Regions from separate parts of the Dyella sp. SG562 genome, predicted to be linked through region 1. Evidence: predicted binding sites of a transcription regulator. Region 1 holds the regulator's gene; the other holds the start of a gene.
The links. The regulator sigma-54, encoded in region 1, starts transcription at its own class of promoters, with help from an activator protein. The targets are predictions, from matches to a motif close to TGGCACGNGCNTTGC.
Positions count from the first base shown of each region.

Region 2: the regulator sigma-54 is predicted to act here: its motif matches at 3,026-3,040, upstream of glnA (type I glutamate--ammonia ligase).

Region 1 is NZ_JAAOYS010000007.1:131,407-136,928, reverse strand. Features, by position in the region: gene lptC (LPS export ABC transporter periplasmic protein LptC) at 1-297, shown strand, start outside; gene lptA (lipopolysaccharide transport periplasmic protein LptA) at 302-889, shown strand; gene lptB (LPS export ABC transporter ATP-binding protein) at 893-1,612, shown strand; gene FHW84_RS14245 (RNA polymerase factor sigma-54) at 1,762-3,222, shown strand; gene raiA (ribosome-associated translation inhibitor RaiA) at 3,368-3,694, shown strand; gene hprK (HPr(Ser) kinase/phosphatase) at 3,849-4,799, shown strand; gene rapZ (RNase adapter RapZ) at 4,805-5,522, shown strand, end outside.
Region 2 is NZ_JAAOYS010000002.1:59,199-64,720, forward strand. Features, by position in the region: gene FHW84_RS03765 (AraC family transcriptional regulator) at 1-211, opposite strand, end outside; gene FHW84_RS03770 (MFS transporter) at 316-1,515, shown strand; gene glnA (type I glutamate--ammonia ligase) at 1,571-2,980, opposite strand; gene FHW84_RS03780 (RNA polymerase sigma factor) at 3,471-3,986, shown strand; gene FHW84_RS03785 (FecR domain-containing protein) at 3,979-5,022, shown strand; gene FHW84_RS03790 (TonB-dependent receptor) at 5,144-5,522, shown strand, end outside.

The DNA.
Region 1 (5,522 bases):
TGGAAGGGCGAATCCCGCTACGGCTGGGTGGACAAGAGCGGCACCCTGCTCAAGCTGCAGGGGCCGGTCTACATGCACCGTCCCGCCTACGGCGACACGCCGCAGGCCGAGCTGCATACCTCCGAGGTCACCGCCTGGCCCAAGGAGAACCGCATGGAAACGGCCGAGCCGGCACAGTTGACGCAAGGCGACAGTAGAATGAGCGGCGTCGGCATGCGTGCCAACCTCACTGACAATCACCTGGAGCTGCTCGATGACAGCCACGGCTCGTTCCCGCCGCGCAAACGGAAGTCCTGACCTCATGCGTAGCCGCCTCCTGTTCGCGCTGGCCACCCTCGCCCTGCTGCCGGCCCTTGCGCTGGCCAAGAAGGACGACCGCAGCCAGCCGATGAATTTCACCGCCAAGTCGACCAACGCCTACAACGCGCCCAACAGCATCACCACGCTTACCGGCAACGTGAAGCTGACCCAGGGCACCCTGCTGATCACCGGCGCCGAGGCCAAGGTCTACCTGGACAAGGACACCCAGATCTCGCGCGTGGTGGTCACCGGCAGCCAGGCGCACATCCAGCAGCTGGACGAGAACAACAACCTGATGCAGGGCGACGCCGCCCAGCTCGACTACGACAACATCAACGGCATCGCCGTGCTCACCGGCAACGCCAAGGTGACCCAGCAGGGCCGCGGTGAATTCCACGGCGACAAGATCACCTACAACACCGACACCAGCCTGATCACCGGCGAGTCCGGCGGCGACGGCCTGGTTCACGGCACCTTCCTGCCCAAGCCCAAGCCGGCCGCCGCGGCGCCCGCCGCCAAGCCGGCCGCGCCGGCACCGGCCAGTTCGGCCCCCAAGCCGGCCACGGCGGCTTCGGCCGCGGGTAAGTAATCGATGCTGTCCGCCGAAGGCCTGCAGAAACGCTTCCGCGCGCGCCAGGTGGTGCGCGACTTCGCTTTTTCCATCCGCGAAGGCGAGGTGGTGGGCCTGCTCGGTCCCAACGGCGCCGGCAAGACCACCTGCTTCTACATGGTGGTGGGCCTGATCGAGGCCGACGCCGGCACCATCAAGCTCGACAAGTACGACATCACCGGCCTGCCGATGCATGCGCGCGCCAAGCTGGGCATCGGCTACCTGCCGCAGGAACCGTCGGTGTTCCGCCGCCTCACCGTGGCCGACAACATCATGGCCGTGCTGGAGCTGCGCGAGAACCTCGGCGCCAAGCAGCGCGCCACCGAACTGGAAAGCCTGCTCGACGAGCTGAAGATCGCGCACATCGCCGACCAGCGCGGCATCAGCCTCTCCGGCGGCGAGCGCCGCCGCGTGGAGATCGCCCGCGCGCTGGCCGCCGAGCCGCGCTACATGCTGCTGGACGAACCCTTCGCCGGCGTCGACCCTATTTCGGTGGGCGAGATCCAGCGCATCGTGCGGCACTTGAAGGAGCGCGGCATCGGCGTGCTGATCACCGATCACAACGTACGTGAGACGCTGGGCATCTGCGACCGCGCCTACATCCTCAACGACGGCGAAGTGCTGTCGCGCGGCACGCCGGCGCACATCCTGGCCGACGAGAAAGTACGCGAGGTCTATCTGGGCCGCGAATTCAGGCTATAAGGCTTTCCTGATGGCCGCGGTGCGCGCGCCGTCACATTCAGCCATTCGGCCTACGCGAGGATCGGCGGGAACCTATGGCCGCTCCTCCCCCTAGGGGTTAGGATGACCCGAAGCTCATCCAAGCCTTTGGGCTCATTCAAAACAGTGGCATGAAACCCGGACTGCAGTTTCGCCTCAATCAACAGCTCACCCTGACGCCGCAATTGCAGCAGGCGATCCGCCTTCTGCAGCTGTCGCAGCTGGAGCTGGAGGCCGAGCTGCGCCAGATCGCCGAGAGCAACCCGCTGCTGGAGTTCTCCGAGGACGCCGCCAACGAGGGCGACAGCGAAGGCGATGGCGAGGCCGCCACCTTCGACGCTCCCACCGAGGCCGCCACCTCCGCCAACGACGGCGACAGCGGCGACGAGCCGGCCGACTGGAGCGAATCCGGCGGCAACGCCGAAGAACCCATCGACTTCTCCTCCGCCGGCGGCAGCCGCAGCAGCGGCGGCGACGAGGACCACTTCGAACCGCAGAACGCCGCGCCGGAGACCCTGCAGGAACACCTGCTGTGGCAGCTCAACCTCACCCACATGAGCCTGCGCGAGCGCACCATCGCCGCGATCATCATCGATGCGCTCAATGCGGACGGTTATCTGGGCGAGACGCTGGAATCGGTCACCGCCGCGGTGCCGGCCGACCTCAAGGCCACCGTCGAGGAAGTCGACGCCGTGCGCCGCCAGGTGCAGCGCTTCGATCCTACCGGCGTGGCCAGCCTGGACCTGCGCGACTGCCTGCGCGTGCAGCTGGAGCAGTTCGATCCGGACCTGCCTCAGCGCGAGCTGGCGCTGCGCATCGTCGACAGCGAGCTTGAGCTGCTGGCGCGCAACGACATCGCCCGCCTGTCGCGCCGACTGCGCGCCAGCGACGAGGAAACCCACGCCGCGGCCATGCTGATCCGCAGCCTGGACCCGCGCCCTGGCGCCGCGCTCGACGTCACCCCGGTGGAATACGTCGCGCCCGACGTCTACGCGCGCAAGGACAGCGGCCGCTGGCGCGTCAGCCTCAATCCCGACTGCCAGCCGCGGCTGGGCCTGAACCAGCATTACTGCAACCTCATCGCGCAGGCCCGCGGCGAAGACGCCAGCTGGATGCGCGGCCAGCTGCAGGAGGCCCGCTGGCTGATCAAGAGCCTGGAATCGCGCGCCGAGACCCTGCTCAAGGTGGCCGAGGCCATCGTGCGCCGGCAGAGCGCCTTCCTCGACTACGGCCCCGAGGCCATGCATCCGCTGGTGCTGCGCGAGGTGGCCGAGGAAGTGGGCATGCACGAGTCCACCATTTCCCGCGTCACCACCCGCAAGTACATCCATACGCCGCGGGGCACCTTCGAACTGAAGCACTTCTTTTCCAGCGGCGTGTCCACGGAAGACGGCGGCAGTGCATCCGCCACCGCCATCCAGGCCATGCTGCGCAAGCTGATCGACGCGGAAGACCCGCGCAAACCCCTGTCCGACCAGGCCATCGCCGAGGAACTGCACCGCAAGGGCATCCAGGTGGCGCGCCGTACGGTCGCCAAATATCGGGAGGCCATGCGAATTCCCAGCTCCAGCGAGCGCCAGCGGGCAGGTTGACCAGCGCGCAAGTGCGCCTGGACGGGAACTTGGCGGGATGGAAAGCGTCCCCATACCAAGAGATGACTGTGATGTGTCGGCGACCATCCGGCACCGGCGCATCGACCCACGCCGCGTCATGCGGCAGTACCAGAGGAGGCGCACCATGCAAGTCCAGCTCAGCGGCCAGAAGATCGAGATCACCCAGGCCCTTCGCGAACGCGTGAACGGCCACTGTGAGCGACTTACCCGCCTCGAAAGCAGACTCCTCGAATTGAGCGTCGTCCTCTCCGTCGACAAGCTGCAGCAACGCTGCGAAGGCACGCTCAAAGTCCCCGGCGCCGCACCGCTCCACGCGGAAGCCACCGAATCGGACATGTACGTCTCCATCGACAACATGTTCGACAAGCTGGTGGCGCAGCTGCGCAAGCACCGCGACAAGGTGTGCGACAAGCACCAGCGCGAAGTGCGCGAGGAACGCCAGTACGGCTGAACCTCGCCGGCCCGCCCCGCCCGCCGGGGCGGGCCGCTCCCAAGCCCGGCCCCAGCCCGTGCCGTCTTGCGGCGCACCAAACCGTCCGAACTGGCACAATGTGCGCCATCGCCGCCGGCCCCTGCCGGGCATCACGCGGTGCAAAGGATTCGGTTTGGACCGGCTTACCGCCCGACAACTCTACGATGGCGTGCACGAGCGCATGGCCCTGCGCTGGGTGGCGGGCATGCGCGGCGAATCGCGGGTGCTCGAGCGCGGCGTGACCGCATCGCGGCGTCCTTCGCTGATCGGCTATCTCAACGTCATCTATCCGAACAAGATCCAGATCATCGGCACCGAGGAGCTGAATTTCCTCGACGCCCTGGATTCGCGCCAGCGCTGGGAAGCGATCAACAAGATCGCCGCCTACCAGCCGGTGGCGATGATCGTCACCAAGGACCAGGCCATTCCCCCCGACCTGCGCGAGGTGGCCGAGGAAACCAACACCCCGCTGTGGATCAGCTCCAAGCGCGGCCACGAGCTGCTCACCTGGATGCAGTACCACCTGGCGCGCATGCTGGCGCCGAAGGTCACCCTGCACGGCGTGTTCCTGGAGGTGTTCTCCATCGGCGTGCTGATCACCGGCGAATCCGGCTCCGGCAAGAGCGAGCTGGCGCTGGAACTGATCAGCCGCGGCCACCGCCTGGTCGCCGACGACGCCACCGAATTCACTCTGATCGCGCCGGACGTGATCGACGGCACCTGCCCCGAGCTGCTGCAGGATCTTCTGGAAGTGCGCGGCCTGGGCGTGCTCAACGTGCGCGAGATGTTCGGCCACACCGCGGTGAAGCCGTCCAAGTACCTGCGCCTGGTGGTGCACTTGAAGCCCATGCGCGAAGGCGAGGACACCGACGGCCTCACCCGCCTCACCGGCGACGTCGGCCACCGCGACATCTTCGAGGTGGCGGTGCCGATGATCACCATTCCCGTCGCGCCCGGCCGCAACCTCGCGGTGCTGGTGGAAGCGGCGGTGCGCAACCATATGCTGAAAAGCAAGGGCATCGATCCCGCCCAGACCTTCATCGACCGGCAGGCCCACCAGATGCGCCGCCTGCCCCCGTGGTGACACGCATGAGCAATGCTTTCCTGACTTCCGACATCCACCAGCCCGACGCGATCCACCTGATCGTGCTCACCGGCATGTCCGGCGGCGGCAAGACCGTCGCGCTGCGCGCGCTGGAAGACCTGGAGTTCTACTGCGTCGACAACCTGCCCACCGCCCTGCTGCCCGAGCTGGTGGCCGCAGTGAGCCACGGCGCCGTGGCCGGGCGCCGCCAGAACATCGCGGTGGGCGTGGACGTGCGCAACCGCGGCGAGGATTTCCTGCGCATGCCCACCGTGCTGTCCGAGCTGGCGGCGGCGGGCGTGCAGGTGCACCTGGTCTTCATCGACTGCCGCGACGAAGTGCTGATCAAGCGCTATTCCGAAACGCGCCGGCGCCATCCGCTCTCGGTGCTGGGCCTGTCGCTGTCCGACGCCATCGCGGAGGAACGCAAGCTGCTGCGTCCGCTGATCGCCATCGCCGAGAAGGTGATCGATTCCAGCGAATTGAACGTGCACCAGCTGCGCCGTCTGATCGCCACCGACTACGCCCAGGCCACCGACGGCCTGACCCTGATGTTCACCTCCTTCGCCTACCGCCGCGGCCTGCCGCTGGACGCCGACTTCGTGTTCGACGCGCGCTGCCTGCCCAATCCGCACTGGGAACCGCGCCTGCGGCCGCTGTCCGGCAAGGACGCGCCGGTGCGCGAATACCTGGAAGCGCAGCCGCTGGTGGAGGAATACTTCG
Region 2 (5,522 bases), on a different contig from region 1:
TATCCAGCCGATGGATGACCCCGCCGGGGCTGCGCAGGAACACCGGCCCGCGCGCCACGAAATGGAACTGCGCCCGCTCCGGCTCCTCGCCGAAGGCCAGCCCGAACGGCGGCGACACCTCGATACGGCGGTACTGCACGCCGACCAGGCGCATGCCCAGCAGCAGTTCGCTGGCCAGGTCGTGAGGAATGGTGGAAGGCTGGATATCCATGGCGATCCGGACGATCGATCAAGATCGAAAGATTCTTCATCATAGACCGTCCGGCTGTACTTTCCTACGCTGTGCCTCCCCCATACCCGAGAACGGAACGCACGATGGACGGAGGCATACAGTTGACCACCCGCGGCGAGACGCGCGAACAGCCCGCCTGGGGCGCGGTGTTCTCGCTCACCCTGGGCGTGTTCGGCCTGGTCACGGCGGAATTCCTGCCGGCCAGCCTGCTGACGCCGATGGCCGCCAGCCTGGGCATTACCGAAGGCGTGGCCGGCCAGGCGGTAACCGCCACCGCGGTGGTGGCGATGATCACCAGCCTGCTGATTTCGGCCGCCACGCGGAACATCGACCGGCGCTGGGTGCTGGTGTCGTTCTCGGTGCTGCTGATCGTTTCCAACCTGCTGGTGGCCTACGCGCCCAACCTCGCCGCGGTGCTGGCCGGCCGCGTGCTGCTGGGCATCGCCATCGGCGGCTTCTGGACCATGTCGGCAGCCACCGCCATGCGCCTGGTGCCCGAGCACCTGGTGCCGCGCGCGCTGTCGCTGATGTTCAGCGGCGTGTCGCTGGCCACCATCGCGGCGGCGCCGATGGGCAGTTACTTCGGCGCGCTGATCGGCTGGCGCAACGTGTTCCTGCTGGCCGTGCTGCTGGGCTTGCTCACGCTGGTGTGGCAGCTGGTGACGCTGCCGCGGATGGCGCCCACCGGTACCACGCGCCTGCGCACCCTGGTCGAGGTGCTGCAGCGCCCCGGCATGAGCCGCGGCATGCTCGCCTGCACCCTGGTGTTCACCGGCCACTTCGCGTTCTTCACCTATCTGCGGCCGTTTGTGGAAACCGTCACCGGCGTCGGCGTGGGCGGTTTGTCCGCGATCCTGCTCGGCTTCGGCACCGCCAACTTCGTCGGCACTTCGCTGGCCGGCCTGGTGCTGGAACGCAACCTGCGCGCGATGCTGCTGGGCATGCCGCTGCTGATGGGCCTGATCGCCATCGGCCTGGTCACGCTGGGCCGCGTGCCGGCGGCGCATGCCGCGCTGATCGCGCTGTGGGGCATGGCCTTCGGCGGCGTGCCGGTGGCGTGGTCCACCTGGATCACGCGCACGGTGCCGGACCAGGCCGAAAGCGGTGGCGGCCTGATCGTGGCGGCGGTGCAGCTGGCGATCAGCCTGGGCGCGGCGATCGGCGGCGTGATCTTCGACGCGGGCGGTGCGCGCGGCGTATTCGCGGGCAGCGCGGTGGTGCTGTTCGGCGCGGTGGCGATTGTGGTCATGCGCTTCCGCGCCACGGCAACCGCCGCGTCCTGAAAACAGAACGGGCGCCAAAGCGCCCGTTCCATGCCTGCAAAGATTTCTGCGCCGGTCAGAGCGCGTAGTACATCTGGAACTCCAGCGGATGCGTGCTGGCGCGGTAGCGGGTGACTTCCTGCATCTTCAGCGCGATGTAGGCGTCGATGAAGTCGTCGGTGAACACGCCGCCGGCCTTGAGGAAGTCGCGGTCCTTGTCCAGCGCGTCCAGCGCCTGGTCGAGGCTGGAGCACACCTGCGGGATGTTCTTCTCTTCTTCCGGCGGCAGGTCGTACAGGTCCTTGTCGGCCGGCGCGCCCGGGTCGATCTTGTTGATGATGCCGTCGAGGCCGGCCATCATCAGCGCGGTGAACACCAGGTAGCCGGAGTTCATCGGGTCGGGGAAGCGCACTTCGATGCGGCGGCCCTTCGGGTTGGACACGTACGGGATGCGGCAGCTCGCCGAGCGGTTGCGCGCGGAGTACGCCAGCATCACCGGCGCTTCGAAGCCCGGCACCAGGCGCTTGTAGCTGTTGGTGGTGGAGTTGGCGAAGGCGTTGATCGCCTTGGCGTGCTTGAAGATGCCGCCGATGTACCACAGCGCCGTCTGGCTCAGGCCGCCGTAAAGGTCGCCGGCAAACAGGTTCTTGCCGTCCTTCGCCAGCGACTGGTGCACGTGCATGCCGCTGCCGTTGTCGCCGACGATCGGCTTGGGCATGAAGGTGGCGGTCTTGCCGTTCTGGTGCGCCACGTTCTTGATGACGTACTTCATGGTCATCAGTTCGTCGGCCTTCTGCACCAGCGTGTTGAACTTCACGCCGATCTCGCACTGGCCGGCATTGGCCACTTCATGGTGGTGCACTTCCACCACCTGGCCCAGCGACTCCAGCACCTTGCACATGTCGGCGCGCAGGTCGCCGAGCGAATCCACCGGGCTGACCGGGAAGTAGCCGCCCTTCACGCCCGGACGGTGGCCGGTGTTGTTGTCCTCGTACTTGTAGCGCGACGACCAGGCGGCTTCTTCGGAGCCGATTTCGTAGAACACGCGGCCCATGTCGTTCTGCCAGCGCACGGAATCGAAGATGAAGAATTCCGGCTCCGGACCGAAGAAGGCGGTGTCGGCGATGCCGGTGGACTTCAGGAACGCCTCGCCGCGCTTGGCGATCGAGCGCGGGTCGCGGCCGTAGGCCTGCATGGTGCTGGGCTCCAGCACGTCGCAGTGCAGGACCAGCTGGGTGTGGCCGCTGAACGGGTCGAGGTAGGCGGTGTCCGGGTCGGGCAGCAGGATCATGTCCGACTCGTTGATGCCCTTCCAGCCGGCGATCGAGGAACCGTCGAACATCTTGCCGTCCTCGAAGGTCGACTCGTCGATGGTGTGCGCCGGGAACGTGACGTGGTGATGCTTGCCGAGCATGTCGGCGAAACGCAGGTCGACGAACTCGACGTCGTGTTCCTGGATCAGGTCGAGCACTTTCTGGGCGGACATGACGAACCTCGAATAGATGGGGACGTGGAAACAACTCGCTCTTTGGCAAGCTCCATGCCAGCGGAAGGAGCCAAGCCGGATCAGTTACTTGCGTAAGGATTGCGTGAATGGCGATGGTCGCTTTGCACCTTTAAGGCGCTAAATCAATCGCGATTTTGCACCAACAATGCGCTTCATCCATCGCCCGCGAACAACGCCCGCCATCCTAGCCCGTCATCCCTCATTCGGGCACGTGACCCCCCAGGCCCCGCGCAGCCAACCCCCTCTCCCCTTCGGGGAGAGGGCTGGGGTGAGGGGGCGGGCGGAGCGATGAAGCAGAAGCAGTAAGCAAGCCCCGCCCTGTCGCTACGCCTTGGCGAGCCCCGGCCCCTCATCTGCCTGCCGGCATCTTCTCCCCGGAGGGGAGAAGAGTTCCGTCCCGCACGTCGTCACACAATCGTCACTCCCACGCACTAGCGTCCCGCGTCCACACTCCGCGCCGCGAGCGCCCGTGACCGACCCCGCCGCCGGGCTGTCGCGCCTGTTCGAGGAACAGCGCGACACCCTCAACCGCTATTTCCTCAGGCGCACCGCGCATGCCTGGGATGCGCAGGACCTGGTGCAGGAGGTCTACCTGCGCCTGCTGCGCGCGGACCGGCACGGGGCGCAGGACATCCGCAATCCCGAGGCCTACCTGTTCACCATCGCCTCCAACCTGCTGCGCGAGCACGCCGCCCTGCGCCAGCGCGCGCCGGTCAACGGCGATGCGCTGGAAGACGTGCTGGAACGCCTGGCCACGCCCTGCGAGGCCGCCGCCGGCGTGGACCGCGAGCTGCGCCGCCGACGGCTCGGCGAACTGATCGCCCGCCTCACCCCGCGCTGCCGCGCGGTGCTGGTGATGCATTACCGCGACGAACTGGGCTACCGCGAGATCGGCGAGCGCCTGGGCGTCTCCTCGAACATGGTCAAGAAATACATCGTCAAGGCGCTGGCCGCGTGCCGCGTCGGGATGGCGCGCTATGACTGACGCCATCGACCCGCGCCTGCTGCGCCGTGCCGCCGAGCAGGCGGCCGAGTGGTACCTGGACCAGCGCGAAGGGCTGGATGCCGCGCAGCGCGCGCGTTTCCTCGCCTGGCTGCGGCAGTCGCCGCTGCATGTATCCGAATACATCGGCATGGCGCGCCTGCACGGCGACCTGGGCGCCGCCGCCGCGCTCGATGCCCTGGATACCGCCGAGCTGGCCGACCTCGCCGCCACCGAGCGTGCGGTGGTGCAGCTGCGTCCGCTGCTGCCGCGTGCGCCTTCCGCCGCACCGGTGCGCCGCGCCGGCACGCCATGGTGGCAGCAGGCCATCGCCGCCGTGGCCGTTGCCTTGATCGGCGGCGCGGCCTTCCTGCACGAGGCACCGGCGCCGATGGACGTCTATACCTCCGCTGGCGAGGTACGCGACGTCGCGCTGGACGACGGCACCCTGCTGCAGCTGGACCGCGCCAGCGCGGTGGCGGTGCGCTACGGCCAGGCACAACGCCGCTTCGAACTGCTGCGCGGCGGCGCGCTGTTCGACGTGGGCAGGGACCCGGCGCGGCCGCTGCGCGTGGGCGTGGGCGAGCAGGTGCTGGAGGACGTCGGCACCGTGTTCGACGCGCATCGCCGCGCGGACGGCGCCAGCGTCGCGGTGGTGAGCGGCGAGGTCCGCATCTGGACGGGCGAGCCCGCCGCCACGCAAGCGGAAGCGCTGGCCGACCTGCGCGCCGGCCAGTACGCGGAAGTGGCAGGCGGCCGCCTGGCCGCGCTGGAGCGCCGCGCGGACTTGGCGCAGCACACCGCCTGGCTGCCCGCGGACATCCATTTCGAACACAGCACCGTGGCCGAAGTGGCGCGGCGTTTCGCGATCTACGGCGGCACGCCGCTGCATATCGACGATGCGGCGCTGGCCGCCACGCGCATCAGCGGCCGTTTCCATGCGCGCGACCCGGAAGCTTTCGTGGCCTACCTGGGCACTCTGCCTGGCGTACGTGTACAGCGCGGCGCGGATGACATCCGCATTACACGCAAGCTGTAAGAAAAAATTCATCGAATCGGCGGTACCCGACGGGCGCGCGGGGCACTCGTAGAGATCATGCGGCGGCGATGCGTGTGCGCTTCGCCGCCTTTGTTCTCCCTCTCGCCCCAAGGCTCGCTCCATGCGCAAGACGCTCGCCCTCCATATCGCGCTGCTGCTCGGCGGCACGCTCTCCCTTGCCCTGCATGCGCAGGATCACACCGCCGCGCCGGCGATCGCACCGATGCCGCTGGCCCAAGCGCTGGATCTGGTCGCCAGCCGCAGCGGCTTGCAGCTGGTGTATGCGGCCGACGTCGCCGAAAGCGTGAAAAGCCGCGGCGCCGCCGCCGGCGAACCGCGCGAGCAGCTGCGCCAGCTGCTGGCCGGCACCGGCCTGGACTACCGCTTCGTCACGCCCACCACGGTGACCATCGTGCCGGCCGCGCGCGCGGGAAACGCACCGGCCGCGGACGCGACGGCGTCGCGCGGCCTGCCGCCGGTGGACACTGACAACGCCACGC